DNA from 2 places in the Marinobacter sp. Hex_13 genome. Region 2 is predicted to be linked to the other one. Evidence: predicted binding sites of a transcription regulator. Region 2 holds the regulator's gene; the other holds the start of a gene.

Region 1 (11,369 bases), on a different contig from region 2:
AATGAGTACCCATCTTATGCATCACCCGTGAGCGATGAATTTCCACGGTACGCTGGCTGATCTCCAGTTCGATGGCAATGACCTTGTTCGCCTGCCCGGCAATCATCCGATCCATGATTTCATGTTCCCGGGGCGTCAGGCTTTTTACGCGGCGCAGGATTTCCTGCTTCTCACCGAGAGTTTTGCGCTGCTCCTTGTCCTGTTCCAGGGCGGCTTCGATTTTCTGGAGCAGGGCCTCTTCACGATAGGGTTTCTGAATGAAATCGACCGCGCCCTCTTTCATGGCATCCACGGCCATGGGGACATCACCGTGCCCGGTGACAAAGATAATGGGCAGGATGGAGTGCTTTTCATTCAGTTTCTTCTGGAGTTCCATACCATCCATGCCCGGCATGCGGATATCCAGTACGATACAGCCGGCCATTTTTTCGGAGTAATCCTTGAGGAATGCGTTGGCATTGTCATAAGTCTTGACCGGCTTGCCATCGGATTTCAGCAGCAGTTCAAGAGAATCACGAACCGCCTCATCGTCCTCAACTACGTAGACCGTTTGCTGGGTATCAGTCATGTGCCTTGTCTCTCCTTTCAATGACCGCCGATCACACTTGTGAAACCGGCTGATGGCTCTCAGTGAATCGACGGATCTTTGTGGTCGTCCCGGGCATGCTCCTGACGCTCATGCTCGCGCATTTTTTCCAGACGTTGCTGGATAATGCCAAAAACGCTCTGCTTAGGGTACCTGCCTTTGTCATCAGCCTTGCCTGCCGGTTTACCGAGCAACAGCGTAATCGCTTCCTCGGCACGGCTGACCGCATGCACGGCAAACTGTCCATTGCGAACAGCCTGGACAACCTCCTGCTCAAGCATCAGGTTCTGGACGTTGGTGGAGGGTACGATCACCCCCTGGGTGCCAGTGAGTTCCCCGGTCAGCCTGCAAGTGCTGAAAAAGCCTTCAACCTTCTCGTTCACGCCACCAATGGGCTGAACCTCTCCGAACTGGTTCACCGACCCGGTAATCGCCAGGTCCTGCCTGACAGGCAGGCCGGATAACGCAGACACCAGGGCGCACAGTTCCGCCAGCGAAGCACTGTCACCGTCCACTTCGCCGTAGTTCTGTTCGAAGGTCAGGCTGGCCGACAGATGCATGGGATCCGTAACGGCAAAATGGGCAGACAGCCAGGAACTGAGGATCATCACCCCTTTCGAGTGAATATTACCTCCCAACTTGACGTCCCGTTCGATATCCATCACACCGCCATCTCCATAATAGCAGGTAGCGGTGATACGGTTGGACAAACCAAACTCGAATCCGCCGGTAGAGAGCACTGACAACGCGTTCACCTGCCCAACACAGGTGCCCGTTGTGGACACCAGCGTGGTGCCATCGCGGATGGAGTCGTAAAACTGATCACGGATACGGCTGCTGCGATATTGGGCGCTCTCCAATGCCTGATCCACATGGGAGTTCTGGATCAGCTTTGCCCCCGCCTGTCTCGCCCAGTAATCAGATTCCCTCAGCAGATTGGCGATATCCGCTGCGTGCAGCGACAGCCGATCCTGATGTTCTGCCATGCGCGAACTGTGCTCAATCACACGTGCCACGGCTTTGTTGCTGCAATGCAGCAGCTTCTTTTCGTTCACCAGGCTGGCGATGAACTTGGCGTACAGGAGCTGGCTCTCGTCCGTACGCATCATCTCGTTTTCAAAGTCTGCGGTGACCCGAAACAACTCAGCGAACTCGGGGTCGTATTCCTGCAACAGCATCCAGGTTTCCCGATCGCCGAACAGTACGATCTTTACGTCCAGCGGAATGGCTTCGGGTTCCAATGAAATCGTGCCCGACAGGGTCAGCTCCCGTTCCAGCGAGTTGATCTGGATGGACTTGGATCGCAAGGCACGCTTCAACCCGTCCCAGACAAATGGCTGCTCAAGCACCTTGATCGCGTCCATCAGCAGATACCCCCCGTTGGCACGGTGAATACTGCCAGGGCGTATGAGCGAGAAGTCGGTAAACACCGAACCCTTGAAGGTAACGCTTTCCACGTAGCCAAACAGGTTGTGGTAGGTGGGATTGTCCTCGACCACAACCGGCACTTCGTCGGTTTTCTGGTGCACCAGCACATTGACCAGATAGCGCCGGGGCATTTTTTTATCCAGCGACGCATAGGCGATGGCCGCCTGCTCTTCATTGTCTTCCAGAAAAATTTCCAGGCTCTCGGAAAGGTCCTTACGCACTTCCTCGAAATACGAAACCACCTCCGGCATATCCCTGTATTTCTCAATCAATTCGTCGATCTGGTGGCCGGAGATGCTTTCCAGTGTTTCCTCGTTGAGCGCCTGCTGGCTTTCGGCGTATTCCTGCTCCCAATCCGCCAGTTTGCGTAGGGCCTGACGCAGCTTCTTCTCGAGCTTGTTGATATCATTCTCGAACTTGTCCCGCTGAGCTTCTGTCAACGCCTGGAAGGATTCAGCGGTATGGGGTTCCTCGCCATTCATCGCCACCAACCGATAGCCGCCGGGTGTCGTAATATTCAGGCTGACCTTCTTTCGCCTGGCCTGGGCCGCCACCTTCTCCAGTTCATCTTCCTGCTTCTTGGCATACCCGTTTTTCAGCTGCTCTGCACGCTCAAGGAAACTGTCGCTGTCGAACGTCTGGGGGATCATCTTCATCAGACGCCCCATCAACTTTTCCATATCCTGTTTGAGCTCGGTGCCCTTACCGGCGGGCAACTGAAGAACACGGGGAATTCGCGGTTCCTCGAAGTTGGCGACATAACACCAGTCGTGGCTCTGATTCTCAGTGTCCACGTGATGCTCCAGATAACGGAGCATCATCGTGCGCTTGCCTAAGCCGTTACGGCCCACGGCATAGACGTTGTAACCGCCATGGGGCATGGCAAGCGCAAAACGCACCGCTGCCTGGGCCCGATTCTGGCCAACAATTTCCGCCAGGGGCTCGAGCTGTCGCGTGGTCTTGAACGGTAGATCTTTTAAAACACAGGCTTTGTAGAGCTGGTTCAGGGACAGTGACTTCAAGGTTCGGTCCTGTAACGGTATGAAAGCATTTTGGTGTTGGCCGCTCATTGTAGAATCTGGGGCCGGCCCTGTCGCGCTCTCGCTAAAGATTTAGCCCAACTTGTCGATAAATTGATCAATCGGGCATAATAACAGAGGCCTCAACCTCAGGGCGGGACACTCATTCAATGGATATTTATCGAAATCAGTCACAACCGTTGACGGTGCTGGAGTCACTGCGGAAACGCAAACCCTTTACCGCACCGCAGCCGCAACAGGCGTCACCGTCGCCGGAAAAACCGCAGGGCGACCGACGTGTACAGCCCGACCGACGCCGGGCACAGGTCGCTTTTGAGGGGCCAGACCGCCGCAAGAAGCGGTCCAGGCGCAGCCCGCGATTACTGAACCCGAAAACCGGCAAGGCCGCTCCCACCGAAGACCGCAGGGGGCGACTGGTCAGCACCCAGGCCTGAACACCATGTCATTAGGGGCATGATTTTGCTGTTGGCACACTGCAGCCCCATTTTGATAACCCGGTCACAGTTCTTCGCTTGGTCATTTTTCAGTCACCATCGTGGGCACTAGACTTCAACGTCCCGGTGGAAGAACGGGCCAATAATAATCACAAGATACGCAACGGATGCCAACGTATGATGAGTGATTCCGCAGACCGCAGAATCAAGGACCGCTACCCTGCCATGTGCCTGAAGGTACAGCTGCAGGAGCGTGGCTTCTTTGGTCGAGGGAAGAATTCAACCGCTGTCACCTGCCTGGACCTGAATCGCTATGGCATGGCGGTGCTTTGCCCAAGGCCAGTAGAGTCTGGCGCCCGTCTCTATATGGACTTTCATGGCAAGTACATCTGCGAATCCCGTGTCGCCGCCCGGGTGATCAGTTGCCAGCCCTATCAGACCGGTTACCGGGTAAGCATCCAGTTCAGCTACTGTTTCGACAAAAAGGGGTATTCACGAACCGTGGACAATGCCCTTTCCCGCATTGAAGGCCTGTACAATCGCTACGCCAGCTAAAGCTTCCTAGAACAGTCCGGCATCCAGGCTGGCGGCCATGTAGAGCCCCAGTTCCCGGCACTGATCCTCGAATTCGTCCCGATAGTCGCCATGACAGAGCAATGGCTCCTGCACCAGCCGCCAACGCAGGCCCGTGGTGATGGAATCGATAGCGCGATGGGTGCCGGTACCGTCGAGACCGGCGCGGATGTAGAAGGTGAAGGGCAAACCCTGGGTTTTCTCAAGGCAGGGGTAGTAACTGCGGTCAAAAAAATCCTTTAACGCACCACTCATGTAACCAAGGTTTTCAGTGGTACCGAGGATGATGGCATCGCAGGCCAGAACATCTTCCGGGCCTGCTTCCAGCGGAGGGAGCACCGTGACCTCGACATTTTCGATGTCTTCGTGTTTTGCGCCCTGCTCTACGGCTTGCCTTAGTTTAAGGGTATTCGGGGAGGGTGCATGGGCGACAACCAGTAGTTTTTTCTTCGCATCCATACTATCTCCCCGATAACGCAGGAACTAATAACAGAGCTTAGAGAAGCTCACCGTTCGCGTCTGCTGTTGCCTCTTCCTTTGCCGCTTCTTCTTTCTTGGCCGGCTTGGGCATCAGCTTGTCACGCACCGCCGCTTCGATCTCATTGGCGATCTCAAGGTTCTCTTCCAAAAACTTGCAGGCATTGGCCTTGCCCTGGCCGATCTTGTCGCCCTTGTAGGCGTACCAGGCGCCGGACTTGTCCACGAAGCCTTCCTTCACACCCATATCGAGCACTTCGGCCATGTGGTAGATGCCCTTGCCGTACATGATCTGGAACTCGGCCTGCTTGAACGGTGGAGATACCTTGTTCTTGACCACTTTCACTCGGGTTTCGTTGCCCACCACTTCATCGCCATCTTTAACAGCACCGATGCGGCGAATGTCCAGGCGAACGGATGAGTAGAATTTCAGGGCGTTGCCGCCGGTGGTGGTTTCGGGGCTGCCGAACATCACACCAATTTTCATACGGATCTGGTTGATGAAGATCAGCAGGCAGTTGGCATGCTTGACGTTGCCCGTCAGCTTACGCAGCGCCTGGGACATCAGGCGGGCCTGGAGACCAACATGGCTGTCCCCCATCTCACCTTCAATTTCGGCCTTGGGCGTCAGCGCTGCCACGGAGTCCACGATGATGACGTCAACAGCGTTGGAGCGTACCAGCATGTCAGAGATTTCCAGCGCCTGCTCACCGGTGTCCGGCTGGGATACCAGGAGTTCATCCACGTTCACGCCCAGCTTTTCGGCATAGACCGGGTCCAGGGCATGCTCCGCATCCACAAACGCACAGGTTTTTCCGGCCTTCTGGGCCTCGGCAATCACCTGCAGGGTCAGCGTGGTTTTACCAGAGCTTTCCGGGCCGTAGATCTCACAGATACGACCATAAGGCAGACCGCCTATTCCCAGCGCCACATCCAGGCCCAGGGAACCGGTGGATACCGCAGGGATCGCTTCCCTGGGCTGGTCGCCCATCTTCATGACAGCGCCCTTGCCGAACTGGCGTTCGATCTGGCTCAGTGCTGCACCCAGTGCTTTCTTGCGGTTGTCTTCCATCGTTGCAAACCCTCTGTCGCCAATGCCGTTATCGGGACGGGAGCCCGGCGGCCAAAATCATGGACTGCGGAACCCGGAAAACCGGACTCCTGTATATTTGAACAGTATTAAAACACAACACGAAGGTAAGACCAACCCCTCCGTTTCAGGCCTTTTCCAGAAAGCCCCTAACTCCCTGTAACACATAAAGAACCGCCTGGCGCCGAACCTGATCACGGTCGCCCTGGAACTGCTCAACCACCGCTTCGGTGTCAGCCGGAGAGCGCCCCCAGGCAAACCACACCGTGCCTACCGGCTTGTCGTCACTGCCGCCACCAGGGCCCGCCACGCCGCTGATCGCAACAGCCACATCCGCACCCGTGGCCGCCAGGGCACCAGCAACCATTTCCCGTACCACCGGTTCGCTAACCGCGCCGTGCTCCCCCAGCGACGGTTCAGTCACACCCAGCAAGCCCCTTTTTGCATCGTTGCTGTAGGTCACCAGTCCCGCCAGAACGTAGGAAGAAGAGCCCGCGCGGTCGGTCAGCACCTTGGCAACCCAGCCGCCAGTGCAACTTTCGGCAGTGGCTATCGTAAGCTCGCGTTGCATTAATACGTCAGCCAATTGCGTGCCGGCTTCCGCCAATGCCTCGTCAGTCAGTGGCATAATGATCTCCTTCGTTTCATCATGGCGGTTATTTTCTTACAATCCCTGCCTTCACATAAAGCCAATGGATCCGGAACCGTTCATGTCAGCAGCCCAGACCGATCTGTCCCACCACACCCCGATGATGAGGCAATACCTCAAGATCAAGGGTGAACACCCCAATGAACTGGTGTTCTACCGCATGGGGGACTTTTACGAGCTGTTCTACGAGGATGCCAAGAAAGCCGCCGAACTGATGGATATCACCCTGACGGCCCGAGGGCAGTCCGGGGGCAGCCCGATTCCCATGGCGGGCATTCCTTACCATTCCGCTGAAGGCTACATTGCACGTCTGGTTCGTGCTGGTCAATCCATCGCCATTTGCGAACAGATTGGCGACCCGGCGACCAGCAAGGGGCCGGTAGAGCGCAAGGTGGTTCGCATTGTGACGCCGGGCACGCTGAGCGACGATGCGTTCCTGGAGGACCGCCGGGATAACCTCCTGGTCGCCATCTACAGCCACCGGGAGCAGTTTGGTTTTGCCTCCCTCGACATCTCCAGCGGACGGTTTACCGTGTCTGAACTGGACGATCTCGAGGGCCTGCAAGGGGAACTCCAGCGCCTGCGCCCAGCGGAGATCCTGATCAGTGAGGACTTTCCTTATCAGGACGTACTGGACGGCTATACCGGTATCCGTCGCCAGGGCCCATGGCTGTTTGAGTCCGACACCGCCCGCCGCGTGATTACCCAGCAACTGCAGGTCCGCGACCTGACCGGCTTTGGCTGCGAAGACCTCACGCTGGCCATCTGCGCCGCCGGATGCCTGCTGCAGTACGCCAAAGAAACCCAGCGCACCGCCCTGCCCCACATTCGCAAACTCAGCCGTGAACGGCGCGAGGAAGCGGTAATCCTGGACGCCACCAGCCGCCGTAACCTGGAAATCGACACCAACCTGATGGGCGGCACCCAGCACACCCTGGCCTGGGTGATGGACCGGACGGCGACCGCCATGGGTGGGCGCCAGCTAAGACGGTGGCTTAACCGGCCTTTACGGGACATTACCGTGGTGGAACAACGCCAGCAGGCGGTTTCCGCACTTCTGGACGGCTTTCACTATGAGCCGGTTCATGACCTGTTGAAAAGCATCGGTGATATCGAGCGGATTTTGGCCCGCGTGGCACTGCGTTCAGCGCGCCCAAGGGATCTGGCACGGCTGCGGGATGCCTTTCTAAGCCTGCCGGATTTACAGAAGGCACTGACACCGGTCAATTCCCACCACGTCGTCAGACTCGCCACAACGATCAGCGAGTACCCCGAACTATCGGACCTGCTGGAACGAGCCATCATCGACAACCCGCCGGTGGTTATCCGGGATGGCGGTGTTATCCGCGAAGGTTTTGACGAAGAACTGGACGAACTGCGCAATATCAGCGAGAACGCAGGCCAGTTCCTGCTGGACGTTGAGACTCGTGAGCGCGAGCGTACCGGGATCAGCACGCTGAAAGTGGGTTATAACCGGGTACACGGCTACTACATCGAAATTACCCGCGCCCAGTCCGGGCAGGCGCCAGTGGATTACATCCGCCGCCAGACCCTGAAAAACGCAGAACGCTTTATCACCCCGGAACTGAAAGAATTCGAAGACAAGGCCCTGAGCGCCAAGAGCCGCTCGCTGGCACGGGAGAAAGCCCTGTACGACGAGGTACTGGAAACCGTAGCCGCAGAACTGGCACCCCTGCAGGACGCTGCCCAGGCCCTGGCGGAGCTGGATGTGCTCAGCAACTTTGCCGAGCGGGCCACCAGCCTTCGCTTCAATGCCCCGGAATTCAGTGACACGCCCGGCTTCGATATCGAAGAAGGCCGCCACCCGGTGGTAGAACAACTGCTGAGCGATCCCTACGTGCCCAATGATCTGCTGATGGACCAGCAACGGCGCATGCTGGTGATCACCGGCCCCAACATGGGCGGTAAGTCCACCTACATGCGCCAGGCAGCACTGATTGCCCTGCTGGCTTACACCGGCAGCTATGTGCCCGCCAACCGCGTGGTCATCGGGCCACTGGATCGTATTTTCACCCGCATGGGGTCGTCAGACGACATCGCCGGCGGCCGCTCAACCTTTATGGTGGAAATGACTGAGACCGCCAATATCCTTCACAACGCCACGGAATACAGCCTGGTGCTGATGGACGAGGTGGGGCGCGGCACCAGCACCTTCGACGGCCTGTCCCTGGCGTGGGCGACAGCGGAACACCTGGCCAAACACATTCGCTGCTACACCCTGTTTGCCACTCACTATTTCGAGCTCACGCAACTGGCCGACGATCTTGAGCACGCCGTTAACGTTCACCTGACTGCCACCGAGCACGACGACACCATCGTGTTCCTGCACAACGTTCATGACGGCCCGGCGAGCCAGAGCTATGGTTTGCAGGTGGCGAAGCTGGCTGGCGTGCCCCAGGACGTGATTCGCAATGCCAAGGAGCAGTTGTCCCACCTTGAAGGCGGTGCGGCACCAGCCAGGCCGGCAGCCGATCATACCGCCGTGGCGCCGGCTGAACCTGAAAAACAGCCACGCACCGCCCGCGTTAGCGAGCCGGTTATGCAGGCAGACATGTTCGCCAGCCTGGAGCCCAGCAAAGTGGAAGAATGCCTGGCCGACCTGGACGTGGACGGACTGACTCCGCGGGATGCCCTTAACCGACTGTACGAATTGAAAGAACTGCTGGGGAAATAGTGGAACTCAGCGGCAGAATTGATCTGTGTAATAACGATAGTGCACCTCAGCGCTTGCGACAGGGCAGGCCGCTCAATACAATATCGCGCAATTATTATTACACTGATGAGATTGACTACTGGACCAGGAAACTGACTATGACGTTTGTCGTTACTGATAACTGCATCAAGTGCAAATACACGGACTGCGTGGAAGTATGCCCGGTTGACTGCTTCTACGAAGGCCCGAACTTTCTGGTAATCGATCCGGACGAGTGCATCGATTGCGCCCTGTGTGAGCCGGAGTGCCCCGCTGAGGCCATTTTCTCGGAAGACGAGCTGCCGGCGGATCAGGTCCAGTTTGTGGAGCTCAACGCCGACCTGGCAGGCAAGTGGCCCAACATCACCGAAAAGAAAGACCCGCTGCCAGAAGCCGAAGAGTGGGACGGCAAGCCGGACAAGCTGCAGTACCTCGAAAAGTAATAGCTGCGTTCAGCGTATTACCATCAAAAAGGGGAGCCTCGGCTCCCCTTTTTCATACATCACCACTTCACTGCGTCGCCAGTTTTGCCCCGATAGCGACGAAGAAGCCACCAGTCAGCGCGTTCAGCATGCGCTTTACGCCCTGCCCCACGCCAAGCCTTCTTGATTTGACCACCACCAACGCCAGCCCACATTGCCAGGCCATCGCCAGCACAAAGTGAACCGCCGCAAGGAACAGCGATTGCTGGAATGCATTCCCGGCGGGATCGATAAACTGAGGAAGCAACGCCATATAGAACAGCGCCGTTTTCGGATTCAGCACGTTGGACAGCAGGCCTTCTCGAAACGCCACCCAGATTGATACCGGTTTCATCAATGGCGGTTCGGCGCTCGATATCGAGGATTCATCGGCGTTTGCGGGGCCCCGGGCCATGGCCTGACGCAACGAACTCAGCCCCAGCCAGATCAGGTAGCAGGCACCTGCCCATTTGACCGCGGTAAACGCCCAGGCCGTCTCTACCAGCAGCACCGAAATACCCAGAGCGGACAGGGTGGCGTGAATAAACAACCCACAGCAGATGCCCACGCTGGTGACACAGCCATCCCGCAAACCATGTTTCAATCCACCGCGCCCGGCGTTCCGCATCACCAGCAGGGTGTCCACCCCTGGCGTGACAGTCAGTAGCGAGATGGCCACCAGATAGGCCCAGAACAGCTCCGTTGGTACCAGCATTGCCAAACATCCCACGCGAACGCAGGAGTGCTCAGCTCTCCTGCTGCAGAAGTTTTTTCGCCGCGGCCGACTTATAGAATGGCGCAAGACGACGACGGATCAGGGCCTCAAGATACCCCTCCTCCCGCAGCACGTCTATCACAGGAAGTGCGTAGGCATCCACCTCCGCCATGACTACATCGCGATCGACCCCAACGGCAGCCAACAGCTCAATTACCGGCTTGTCGCCATACAGGGTAAACAGGTGCTCCACCACGGCCCTGGCACACCCCTCAAAATAGGCCGTCTGTCGGAACTGCAGCCAGAACTCATACCCCAGAACCACAAACTCCTGGAGCTGTATGTCTCCAAGCCCCTCGTGCAACTCTTCGATGGTGCGGTCTTCCAGTGACACCCATACGGCCATCACGCTGTCGCGCAGCTCCTCGTCGCTCAGCGCCTTGTTCAGGAACTGTTCACTCCGGCTGATCAACCCCGGCAGGCTGTCGGACAACCAGGCCTTGAAACGGCGCTCAAAGGTCTCGTCCAGGCCCGGAACCGCCCTGTTGGCCATGCGCTTGCCAAACTTCATCATCGAGCCGACACCGGGAACACTCTTGGTAATCAGGTTGTCCTCGTAGAGGTAGTTCACCACGCCCTGATACACCACGTTTGAAACCAGCTCCTGATAGACCGGGTGAGCCATGATCTCGCTGATCACCCGCTCACGCTGCTGACGTAGTTCAAGGGCCTCTTCGAGGAACCCGGTGGCCTGCTCTCGGGTGATAATATCCCGTAACCGGGACGTGCGCTGGACCGGCGCGTTCAATACCTCCGTAGCCATTTCGGCCGCCAGTTCCGGGATACCGGCATCCAGTTCCATGTTGATCACAATGCGCTGGATCACGCCCATAACCTGTTCCGCCGAGGTCAGCCGGTTCAGGGTGATGGCCCCGGCGTAGTCAAACAGTTCATCCACTTCGGTTTCGAGAAAGCGCCGCAACTTGGCCCCTTTCAGGGAAGCCAGTTCGTGTTTTACGTGTTGCTCGAGCAACGCATTGGCGAGATCCGTTTTACCTTTGGTCATAATCGGGGTCCGGTGCTGTCTGGAAGTGGGCTTCTGAATTGAGAACGACATGAGGCTAACACGAAGCCCGACCGGCTGCGTTTGCCGAAGATACAGCCTTTGGTGTGCGAGTGAGCCAAGAAACGGGAGGTGGTGCC
Region 2 (11,369 bases):
CGCCGCGGCAGATACCCAGTACCGGGATGTTCAATTCTTCAGCACGGGACAGCAGACGAACATCGGTTTCGTCGCGGCGCACGTCATACCGGGCGGTTACCTGGGGAGTCTGACCGTACCGCGAAGGGTGCACGTGGGTACCACCGGAGAGCACAAGGCCGTCGAGCAAGGAGACGTCCACCTTCGAACCCGGGCGGATAAAATGGGTACGCGCTCCATGGAGGCGCAGCGCGAAGGTGATCAGCCGGTGGGCGAGGCTGCGGCGTGCCGGGCCGCTGATGCCAATCGTAAGGCCCGGATGTTCAGGCTTATCTACCGGGCTTTCAGACATAGTTCCCGGACCGAAGCCACTGGTCAGACGTGTCTAACCAGCTGTGGGTCAGGTTATGGAGGCTCAGTTTGCGACTGTTGCGAAACTCCGTAACCAGTTTCGATAAGTCATCAGCGTTGGCCACCAGTTGTTCCAACACAATCCAGTCATTCCAAACCGTGGAAAAATGCCAGTCAGGGTTATCAATGTCGCAGTCGGGTAGCCGGTAATGAAGCGTTGGCCGGCTTTTGATGCGCTCATCCTCCACATATTCTGCGAGCAAATCGCTGTTCAGGTGTGCGAACAGCGGGAGCAGGTCCAGGGCCTTGTTGCGGGTTGGATTGTAATGCAGATAGTCCCGCATTAATTGCTCCATGTCCGGCGCATAATCCTCTGAAATCAGAAGGTCAATGTAGGTGCTGCTCCAGGGCTCAATGTAGCTGGTCAGCTTACGGCTGAAATCGATCTGGTGGCGTGCCTTCAGCCACTCGTAGAGCGCAGCGAAGGCCCGCAGGTAGCGCACCAGCGTTGTGGCTCTGAGGTCCGGTAGCTCCGGGTTCAATTGCAAACCAAAGGCATAATAGAGCGCCTCCCGGCTGCCGAGTGCGCCTGCTCTGCGCAGCTCATCGCAAAGTGTCTCTATGCGTTCCAGCTTACTGAAAGCCATCGGAGGGCTGACGATCTCCAGGGGCACGATTTTCTCGGCGGCTGCGTCGATCACGCTCATGGCCTGGCCGCCAAGCTCCCTGACAGATTCGGGAAGACGCTCGTCGGCCAGATCAAGGTCCTTTATCGGGTCCGAATCCAGTTCGATGGTAAAGTCACCGAGTTCCGTTTCAACCTCGGACACATAGCGCGCAACAGACTTTCCGGTGCCTCCCAGCAGTTTTGCGGACAGCGAGACGAGATCTTCGTAACCGAGGCCGGACAACTCAATTTCAACGCCAACTCTGCGTTCCTTGCCGTCATCCGTCTTGAGGATGTCCGGTAACCTACATCTGTTGCTCATTCAGGCGACTCCCTATTTTGGTTGCGATTACCTTAACACAGTCATACGTCAGGGCGTGGTGGACGGGCCACCCAGTGCGGCTCAAGAAAAAATTGCGTTTACAGGGTTTACACTGGATAAAACACTGTATATAGTCAAATCACTGTATATAAAAACAGGGCTAACCGGGGCAACCTAAATGAAGCTGACAGCTAGGCAGACACAGGTACTGGATATTATTCGTCGCTACCTTGACGAGACCGGGTATCCGCCGACCCGTGCAGAAATCGCGGCGGAACTTGGGTTTCGTTCTGCCAATGCCGCAGAAGAACATCTGCGGGCACTGGCCCGAAAAGGCGCCATCGAGATGGTGCCGGGAGCCAGCCGGGGAATACGTCTTCCCGATGTAGAGGCTGATCTTGGTTTGCCAGTGATCGGTCAGGTGGCGGCCGGTAGCCCCATATTGGCCCAGGAGCATATCGAAGACCATTGCACCCTGCAGCCTGAATTTTTCTCGCCCTCGGCGGATTATTTGCTCAGGGTGCGCGGCATGAGCATGAAGGACATTGGCATCCTTGACGGCGACCTGTTGGCGGTGCACCGCACCCACGATGTGCACAACGGACAAGTGGTTGTGGCGAGGGTAGGTGAGGAAGTCACGGTCAAACGGTTCCGTAAGGAAGGCTCGAAAGTGTACTTGATCGCCGAGAACGAGGAATTCGAACCCATAGAAGTGGATCTGACAGAACAGGAACTCTTCATTGAGGGGCTCGGCGTCGGGGTCATACGGCGCTCGGACCTTCACTGACACCCCCAGGGTGTCCGGACATATCCGGCTGTGTTTCGTTGAGTGTTGAACACCGCGGGCGCGGCTTAACGGCAGGTGAGGCTTATCATGGAACAACTCAGCTTTAATCAGAATCTGGCTTATGCTCACGGAGGCGGCAGGTTTGTCGGTTCAGAGGTTGCCGGTATGAGCGACCATGATACCGTCAGGGCGCCTGCTGTCAGGAGTCGCCCAGCCAAACCGGCAGGCAATGTGACCGAAATCATTTTGCCCGAAGGGCAGGTTGAGAACTTCCAGCTATTGCTACCGATGCTTACGCAGTTGAATCAGGAGAAGCGTTGGTTAGCCTGGATTGATCCGCCCCAAAGCCTTGTCAGTAAGTGGCAGACCATGCGTGGCATCGTTGCAGGCGAACTGTTGGTGTTGAGGTCTACTCCTGACTACCCAGCCGGGGAGCTTGCCGAGCGAGCACTGAGCGCAGGCACCTGTCACGCTGTGGTCATGTGGACCCACAAGCTCGGGCGCGAAGCGCTCGCGTCACTGGAGCAGGCTTCGGCTCGGGGTAACAGTCATGGTGTGGTGCTGCGCCAGCGCTGATCGTCAATGAAGTGTGTAGGAGGGCCGGATGTCCTGAGTGTCCGGCTCTTCGTCTTCCCAGTCGATATCATGGGCAACGTTACCGACGGCCTCAATACCGGCTGCAATCATGGCCTTGGCCACGTTCATGTCCCGGTCTTCCATCATCTCCCTGGCTTCCGTCGAAAATGATATCTGGACCAGTGGTGCACTGTCGTCGTCGATGCGGCGAAGCGCATAGTCTCCGTTGCTCAGTTGTACAATCTCGAAAAACGATGGTGACATTAAGTTAGCCTTTCAGTTCATTCCTGTTGGGTCCGGCAACGCCGTGGTTCATTACCATTCGCTGTGCCGATCCTCGAGGATATCGATAAAGTGTTTCATCGCGCCCAGAGTGGTTTCCAGAGCCTGCTTTGAGCGATCCGGGCCGGTGTCAGCTGCAACCGCAATCACGTTTTCATTGCTGACCGTTTTTCGGGTCACCGGGGGATTGCCCTGATGACGCTCAAGCTGCTCGAGATGACTCCACCAACTCCGCCCGTCACTGGCCAGCTGCTCCAGTTCTGTCATTTCCGGGCTGTGGGTTCCGATCAGCTCATCCAGTGCCTCAAGGTCATCAGGCTGGCTATGTTTGTGCTGATACACCCTGGCGATCATTACCAGCGTCAGTTTTCGAGCCCTCAGCCCCAGCTCTATGCTGCCTTGCAGCAGCGCTTCTTGCGTTGGAACGCTGTCGCTGTGCTCCAGCTGCCCCAACAGGTTGCGAGCCAGGAATATTTTCTGGGAAACCAACGAATGCCACTGTGAAGCCATGGTAGTACCTGAGAGTGGTTTCACTGCTGTGCGATGAATTAATCGCCAACTATAACATTTTTCATTGTGAATTTCTCCTCCCGCCGTTGGTTTGGTGGTTTTGACAAGAAACTACAAAGATTCACTTGAAACGGTCGTTTGAATTTGGCAAAAAGGCGCCCCGATTGAATAACATTTGATCGCCTGTTGTTGTTTCCGGCGTAGGCATGCCAAACCGCGAATGATACATGGGTTGATCGGTTACCTTGGAGGTAGAAGGGAATGCGGAACCAATGGGTCACGGGTTTTACAGTGGCATTGTTTGGGTTGTCAGGCGTTGCGTTGGCAAAGGTCAGTGAATCCGAAGCTCAGCGGCTGGCTAGCGAACTGACTCCAGTTGGAGCTGAGCGGCAGGGCAATGCCTCTGGCAGCATTCCTGCGTGGACAGGTGGGCTAACCAAGCCGCCCGCTAGTTGGAAACCGGGGCAGGTGGAAACCAACCCGTTTCCCGAGGATGAGCCTCTGTTTGTTATTACCGGCGCGAATGTGGATCTATATCGCGACAAGCTGACCGACGGACACATCCGTATGCTTGAGCAATATGGCCCGGAATTTGTGATGCCGGTGTACCAGACCCGTCGTACCGCGGCCTTCCCGGAAGATGTGTACGAAAAGTCCCGGGAGAATGCCCGCAGCGCGGAACTTCTGGCGAACGGAAACGGTGTGCGTGACACCATCATGACCAGCCCCTTCCCGATTCCAAAGAATGGCCTGGAGGTGATCTGGAACCACATCCTGCGTTATCGCGGAGAGGAACTGTCGTTCCGTAGCGCTTCAGCGACGCCCCAGGTGAACGGTTCCTACAACCAGGTTGTTAACCAGTACGACTATTACTTTGCCTACAGCCGCCGCGGCGCGAACCTCGCCGATATCGATAACAAGATTTTTTACCTGAAAACCGACACCATCGCGCCATCCAGTCTCGCGGGCACCATCACTCTGGTTCATGAAACCCTGGATCAGATTCGCTCACCCCGGCTGGCGTGGCGATACGATGCCGGCTCAAGGCGGCTGCGCCGGTCACCGAACCTGGCCTATGAAACCGATCTGCCGAACTCTTCATCCCTCCGCTCGGTTGATCAGAAAGACATGTACAATGGCGCCCCTAACCAGTACGACTGGGAGCTGAAAGGCAAGCGTGAGATCTTCGTGCCCTACAATGCCTACAAGCTTCACGACGCGGATGTCCAGCCGGACGATGTCATTCGGCCACAGCACATCAACCAGGAGTTGGCCCGATACGAGCTACATCGGGTATGGGTTGTCGAAGCGAAACTGCGGACCGGTATCAGCCATATCTATTCCCGCAGGGTGTTCTACGTCGACGAAGATAGCTGGCAGATTCTTGCCACGGAGGAGTACGACAGCAATGATGAACTCTGGCGGGTGTCCGAAGCTCACAACATCAGCTACTACAGTGAGCCGGTATTCTGGACTACCATGGAGATGACTTACGATCTGAACGCCCAGCGCTATTACATTGATGGTCTGGATAATGGCTTCCCCGCCTATGATTTCGAGCCTGGCTTCCGTGGTAATCAGTTTTCTGCCTCGGCAGCCCGGAGAGCAGCCCGCCGCTGATGACTGGCAGCCCCGGGCCGGTTGAGGCACGGGGCGCTACCGGACCGTTTTCAAGGAGATGCAATTATGTCGGTACCGGAACAGCTAGAGGCAGTGGATACCCTGGTTGAACACCTGAAGACCGCGCTTGCGGAGAAGAACTGGGACGAACTGTCCCGTCTGAATGAGCTGGTCAAACCGACGATCGAGCCGGTTATGGCGGCCCTTGAGGCCGGCGAGCTGAGCCCTGAGCCAGTCAGGGAAAGGCTGGCAGCCCTGCAGACATTCTGTGATCGTGCCAATATTTCGGCAAATGAAGCCAAGGCGGAAGCCCAGAAAGCGCTGAAAGGGGTGAACCAGAACCGCAGCGCGGCAAAAGCCTATCAAAACGTCTCGTTAAATCGGCCAAAATAGCGTCATAAAATTGACTCAGGCCCACTTACAGTCTTAAATACCGCACAAATCCCCGCAAGAGATTCGTTTGGATGTCGAAGAATAACAAGGTGCTGGTGCTCAGCGAGGACGATGCGAAAAGACGTGACATTTCTACCATTCTTGAGTTTATCGGCGAAGAGGGCATTGTCGTTGGGGCCGATGCCCATTCACTGCTGAGCAGCGGTGACGCTGAGGATCTGGAGTCAATTTCCGTTGCCGTTGTTAACGGCGAGGACGATGGCGTGACCGCAGTGATTTCAACCGTGTGCGAGGTCGCTCAGGGGGTGCCTTTGCTGTTGGTTGGCGACCCTGATCTGGCGGGCCTCTCCGACGACGAGACAAGCCGGGTAATTGCCCGCATGGAATGGCCGCTTAACTACACCAAATTCGTGGACTCGCTCTACCGTGCACAGATCTACCGGGATCAGTTTGCACGTTCCCGTGAACGGGGGCAGCAACGTGGTCTACAGCTTTTCCGTAGCCTTGTTGGTACGAGTCGAAAAGTGCAATCGGTACGCCAATTAATGGAGCAGGTGGCCGACAAGGATGTGAGTGTGCTGATTACTGGCGAGTCGGGAACGGGCAAGGAAGTGGTGGCGCGAAACCTCCATTACCATTCCTCTCGTCGCGACAAGCCCTTCGTGCCGGTCAACTGCGGTGCCATTCCAGCGGAATTACTGGAAAGCGAATTGTTCGGGCACGAGAAGGGCGCGTTCACCGGCGCTATCACCTCGCGGGTAGGTCGGTTTGAAATGGCCGAGGGGGGCACCCTGTTTCTGGACGAGATCGGCGACATGCCGTTGAACATGCAGGTCAAGATTCTGCGGGTTCTGCAGGAACGCACTTATGAGCGTGTTGGCAGTAACCGGACTCAGTCAGCCGACGTCAGGGTCATTGCCGCGACTCATAAACATCTCGAAGACATGATTGAAACGGGCGATTTCCGTGAAGATCTCTATTACCGCCTGAACGTTTTCCCCATTGAAATGCCCGCTTTACGTGACCGGGTTGAAGACATTCCGCTGTTGATCAATGAATTGATTTCGCGGATGGAGAAAGAAAAGCGGGGCTCCCTCAGGCTGAACTCGGCGGCGATCATGAGTCTTTGCCGCCACGACTGGCCCGGGAATGTTCGCGAACTGGCGAATCTGGTGGAGCGGTTGGCGATTATGCACCCCTACGGTGTCATTGGGGTTCAGGAGTTGCCCAAGAAGTTCCGTTACGTGGACGATTACGACGAGAACCGGCCAGTGGAAGACTCCGGTATGCCCTCTGGCATTCCCGGGCTGGTGGGGCTGGATGCGCCGGCTCTGCTGCCGGTGAACGGCATCGACCTGAAGGACTACCTGTCCAATCTTGAAAGGCAGTTGATTCAGCAGGCGCTGGATGAAGCCGGGGGAGTAGTGGCCCGGGCAGCCGAAAAGCTTCGGATTCGTCGAACGACGCTGGTTGAGAAGGTCCGGAAGTATGGACTTCGGGATGAAGAGTCCGAGGAGAGCTGATCAATCCCCCAAAGAATCGGTTTCTGATGGCGTCAAAGGTTTGTAACCTTCGGCGCCATCGCTGTTTTTAGGCGACGGAAACCCGTCGTATACCTTTCCTCTGTTTTTCCTTCCTGTTGAAAAATAAACAAAATTTAAAGTTGGCACAGTGCTGGCTTAGTCTCGTCCAAACGATCCATCCGATTGGTACGGGCCGGGGGTTAGTCCGGTCAGAGGGCGAGTTTATGAGTCAGTTACAGTTTGTGGGTTTGTCGTCAGCAAAGGCGTCTGCCAATGCGGCTGCCGATGTCAATGACAAGGTGACGGCGTTGTTCCCGGAGCAGGACGATGAGGCTGTGGGGACAGCGTTGGAGCTGTTTAATCAGATGTCCCGACAGATCACTGATTCCTACCGCACTCTTGAGTCCCGTGTTAATCAGTTGTCCGGGGAGCTGTCCGCGGAATCCCAGCAGCGCCAGGCGGAGCTGGAGCAGAAAGAGGAGCTGGCAGACCGGCTCTCGACGCTTCTGCATGCGCTACCGGCCGGGGTTGTGGTGCTCGACAGCCAGGGGGTGGTGACGCAGACCAATCCGGCGGCGATCACGTTGTTGGGGGAGCCTCTTGGTGGAGAGCGGTGGGTGGATGTTATCCGTCGCTGTTTTGCGCCCCGCCGCGACGATGGCCACGAAGTGTCACTCAAGGATGGCCGTCGTGTCAGTATTGAAATTCGTACCATGGAAAACCAGCCGGGGCAGTTGATCCTGCTGACCGACTTGACTGAAACCCGTCATTTGCAGTCTCAGCTCGCCCATGCCCAGCGGCTTTCCGCCATGGGCAAGATGGTGGCTTCCCTGGCTCATCAAATTCGCACACCGCTGTCGGCTGCCATTCTGTATGGCGGGCACCTCAGCCAGGAAGACCTGGACGAGGAGATGCGTCAGCGTTGTGCCTCACGGTTGATGTCCCGCTTGACGCACCTGGAGCAGCAGGTGCGTGACATGCTTATTTTCGCCCGGGGCGAGACGCGGTTGGCAGAGGAATTGTCTGCCGACACCCTGGTTCAGGCGCTGGCTTCCGCGCTGGAAGGACTGAAGCTCCCTGCCGGTGTGTCGGTGGAGTTGAGTGACCAGGTCAATAGCGCCGCGCTGATGTGCAATCGTGATGCTCTGGTGGGTGCCTGTACCAACCTAGTGAACAACAGCGTGGAGGCCGGGGCGACGAACGTTGAAGTTGCCGTTGTGTCCGTTGACGAGGAACTGGTGGTGTGCGTGAGTGATAACGGTCCTGGGTTTACCACGGAGCAGGCAAGTCAATTGCTGGAAGCGTTCTATACCACCAAATCCCACGGCACCGGCTTGGGCCTTGCCGTGGTCCAGGCGGTGGTGAAAGCGCACCAGGGTCGTTTCTCGATTGATGCGCCTGCCGCCGGAGGTGCTGTTGCCATCATTTCCCTGCCATTGATGCGTTCGTTGTCGACGGGTGACCGTCGGCAGCAGCCATCAAAGAATGACTGATCGGAGGCTATTATGGCCAAAGCCCAAATTCTGATTGTTGAGGATGACCAGGATCTTCGAGAAGCGCTGGTTACCACCCTTGAGCTGGCAAAGTTTCGCGTGCGTGAAGCCGCCAATGCGGAGCAGGCCCTGGCGAAGCTGGCTGAGTCACCGGTGGATATGGTTGTCAGTGATGTGAACATGCCTGGAATGTCCGGTCACGATTTGCTGCATGAAATACAAAGACGGTACCCCGGCCTGCCGGCCATGCTGATCACCGCCTATGGTCAGATCAGCCATGCGGTGTCCGCGATGCAGTCCGGTGCCATCGACTACCTGGTCAAACCGTTCGAGCCCTCAGTGCTTGTGGATGCGGTGACCAGAGTGGTCGGCGGCGGCCGCCAGAAAAGTGTCGACCAGCCCGTTGCGGAAGATCCGATCAGCAAACGGATGTTCCAACTGGCGGCGAAGGTGGCAGCCAGTGACTCGACGGTGATGATTTCCGGGGAAAGTGGAACCGGTAAAGAGGTGTTGGCGCGCTATATTCACCAGCAGTCTCCCAGGTCAGACCAGGCGTTCGTGGCGATCAACTGCGCGGCAATTCCCGAGAATATGCTGGAGGCCATCCTGTTTGGCCACGAGAAGGGTGCCTTTACCGGTGCGGTTGCATCCTCCCCGGGCAAGTTCGAGCAGGCCAACGGTGGCACCATCCTGCTGGATGAGATTTCGGAAATGGATCCTGGCCTGCAATCCAAGCTGTTGCGGGTGCTGCAGGAGCGCGAGGTTGAGCGGGTCGGTGGTCGCAAGACCATCGCCCTGGATGTACGGGTTATTGCCACCACCAACCGGGATCTGTCCGATTACGTGCGGGAAAACAAATTCCGTGAAGACCTGTACTACCGGCTGACGGTCTTCCCCATGCACTGGCAGCCACTGCGCGAACGTACACTGGATATCATGCCGCTGGCGAATGCATTGCTGAAAAATCATTGCCGCAAGATGAAATTGACCGGCGTGACCTTCGCGCCCGACGCCAGAGATGCGCTGATGGGTCATCAATGGCCGGGCAACGTTCGCGAGCTGGACAACGCGATACAGCGGGCGCTGGTCTTGCACCAGGGGAATGTCATCCATGCTGGTGACCTTTGCCTGGAACTCGGAATTACCGGGCGTATGGAAAGTGGCCCCGCCGGCACGACATCTCCGGCCTCGCCACACCCAGTCGTTTCCGAATCCGGGGCTGAGTCACCTGATCGGGACGCTCAGGATACCTATGCCGAGGAAAGCCTGTCGGGTCTCGGAGCGCTATCTTCCACGTCACTGGGTGATGAAGTCCGACAGCGTGAATTCCGGATTATCATCCAAACGTTGAAAAAAGAGCGTGGTCGACGCAACCGGGCGGCGGAGCAGTTGGGTATCAGCCCGCGCACGCTCCGATACAAGCTGGCCCAGATGCGCGATGCCGGCATCGATCTGGATGCAGAGCTGGCCGCCGCCTGACCACAACCAACAGGCTCCTTCGTTCGGCACCCAAGGGTGCCGTTTTTTGTGCCCACGTCAAAAGACCGTCGCTGTCTTTCGCCTTTCTCTCCGATTGTTAATTAACATTATGAAAATTAACAAATAAATTATGTTGGCCTGCGGTTTGCTTTGACCTGTTCAGATATGTCTAGGTCAATGGCTTGCCCATTTATACGGCGGGCCGGGAGAGTGAATCATGGTTCAGCGTGCTGACATCAACAGTGTCCTTTCAGAAATTCGCAATATGCGCTCGCAGATGATGGAGAATCAGCGGGTTGAACAGGACAACAACATTCGCGGACGGATGGACGGGCCGTCCAAGGTCCAGGAAACCTCCGACACTCCCAAATTCAGCGACATGCTCAGCCAGGCTGTGGGTTCTGTGAACGAACTCCAGCAAACATCCAGTGATATGAAGACGGCGTATGAAATGGGCGATCCGAACATGGATATCTCCCGCGTCATGATCGCGTCTGAAAAAGCATCCATCTCCTTCGAGGCATTGACCCAGGTCCGTAACCGGGTGGTGAAGGCCTACGAAGACATCATGAATATGCCGGTTTGATAGCGGAGCGGACCCATGGCCAGCGTACCTGCTGAAACCTCATCCTCGAACATGCCCGCGGCGCGGGGAGACGATACCGGCGAGAGCCGTAGCGACCTGATTTTCGGCTTCAACCGGTTGAACCTGCTGCGACAGGTGGGCCTGATGGTGGGGCTTGCCGCCAGTGTTGCCCTTGGCGTTGCTGTAGTTCTCTGGGCCCAGGAGCCCAATTACCAGCCTGTGGTGGGGGATATGTCCGGCTACAACCCACAGGATGTCACGACCATTCTAGATGCCAACAACATCGACTACCGTATGGATCCACGCACAGGCGCATTGCTGGTGCCCTCCGATGAGGTCTATAACGCCCGCCTGAAACTTGCAGCAGAGGGCGTGACGGACGAGCAGACCATGGGCTACGAACTGCTGGACCAGGACCGTGGCCTTGGAACCTCCCAGTTTATGGAAACCATCAGTTTCCGCCGTGGCCTGGAAGGCGAGCTGGCACGAACGATTGGCAGCATGCGCACGGTTCGTGCCGCTCGGGTTCATCTGGCGATTCCGGAGCGCTCGGTGTTTGTCCGCGACGCGCGCACGCCGACAGCGTCCGTGTTCCTTGAAGTAATTGCCGGTCGTCGCCTGGAGCAGGAGCAGATTGCCTCGATCGTGAACCTGGTTGCCGGCAGCATTCCGGAAATGAGCAAGGATAATGTGACCGTGGTCGACCAGAGTGGAAACCTGCTCACCGGTCGTGAGGACGGCGGTGACAGCCAGCAGATTGAAGACCAGTACGATTACACCTCCCGCGTTGAGGATCGCCTG

Evidence for each region. The regulator LexA, encoded in region 2, represses DNA repair genes until DNA is damaged. The targets are predictions, from matches to a motif close to CTGTNTNNNNANACAG.
Region 1: recA (recombinase RecA) is a predicted target of LexA. The motif match lies at 5,700-5,715, and genes of this name have one in related genera.

Annotation. Positions count from the first base shown of each region.
Region 1 is NZ_LSMM01000054.1:14,116-25,484, forward strand. It holds gene fixJ (response regulator FixJ) at 1-568, opposite strand, end outside; gene AXW11_RS13940 (Lon protease family protein) at 628-3,036, opposite strand; gene AXW11_RS13945 (hypothetical protein) at 3,204-3,488, shown strand; gene AXW11_RS13950 (PilZ domain-containing protein) at 3,666-4,043, shown strand; gene AXW11_RS13955 (flavodoxin family protein) at 4,050-4,520, opposite strand; gene recA (recombinase RecA) at 4,558-5,610, opposite strand; gene AXW11_RS13965 (CinA family protein) at 5,756-6,256, opposite strand; gene mutS (DNA mismatch repair protein MutS) at 6,339-8,972, shown strand; gene fdxA (ferredoxin FdxA) at 9,110-9,433, shown strand; gene AXW11_RS13980 (LysE family translocator) at 9,501-10,166, opposite strand; gene AXW11_RS13985 (hypothetical protein) at 10,198-11,232, opposite strand.
Region 2 is NZ_LSMM01000049.1:66,053-77,421, forward strand. It holds gene AXW11_RS12815 (gamma-glutamyl-gamma-aminobutyrate hydrolase family protein) at 1-331, opposite strand, end outside; gene AXW11_RS12820 (amidoligase family protein) at 324-1,319, opposite strand; gene lexA (transcriptional repressor LexA) at 1,498-2,106, shown strand; gene AXW11_RS12830 (cell division inhibitor SulA) at 2,272-2,682, shown strand; gene AXW11_RS12835 (hypothetical protein) at 2,686-2,946, opposite strand; gene AXW11_RS12840 (DUF6586 family protein) at 2,998-3,474, opposite strand; gene AXW11_RS12845 (DUF1329 domain-containing protein) at 3,736-5,094, shown strand; gene AXW11_RS12850 (hypothetical protein) at 5,161-5,487, shown strand; gene AXW11_RS12855 (sigma-54 dependent transcriptional regulator) at 5,559-7,010, shown strand; gene AXW11_RS12860 (sensor histidine kinase) at 7,235-8,503, shown strand; gene AXW11_RS12865 (sigma-54-dependent transcriptional regulator) at 8,516-9,982, shown strand; gene fliE (flagellar hook-basal body complex protein FliE) at 10,200-10,568, shown strand; gene fliF (flagellar basal-body MS-ring/collar protein FliF) at 10,584-11,369, shown strand, end outside.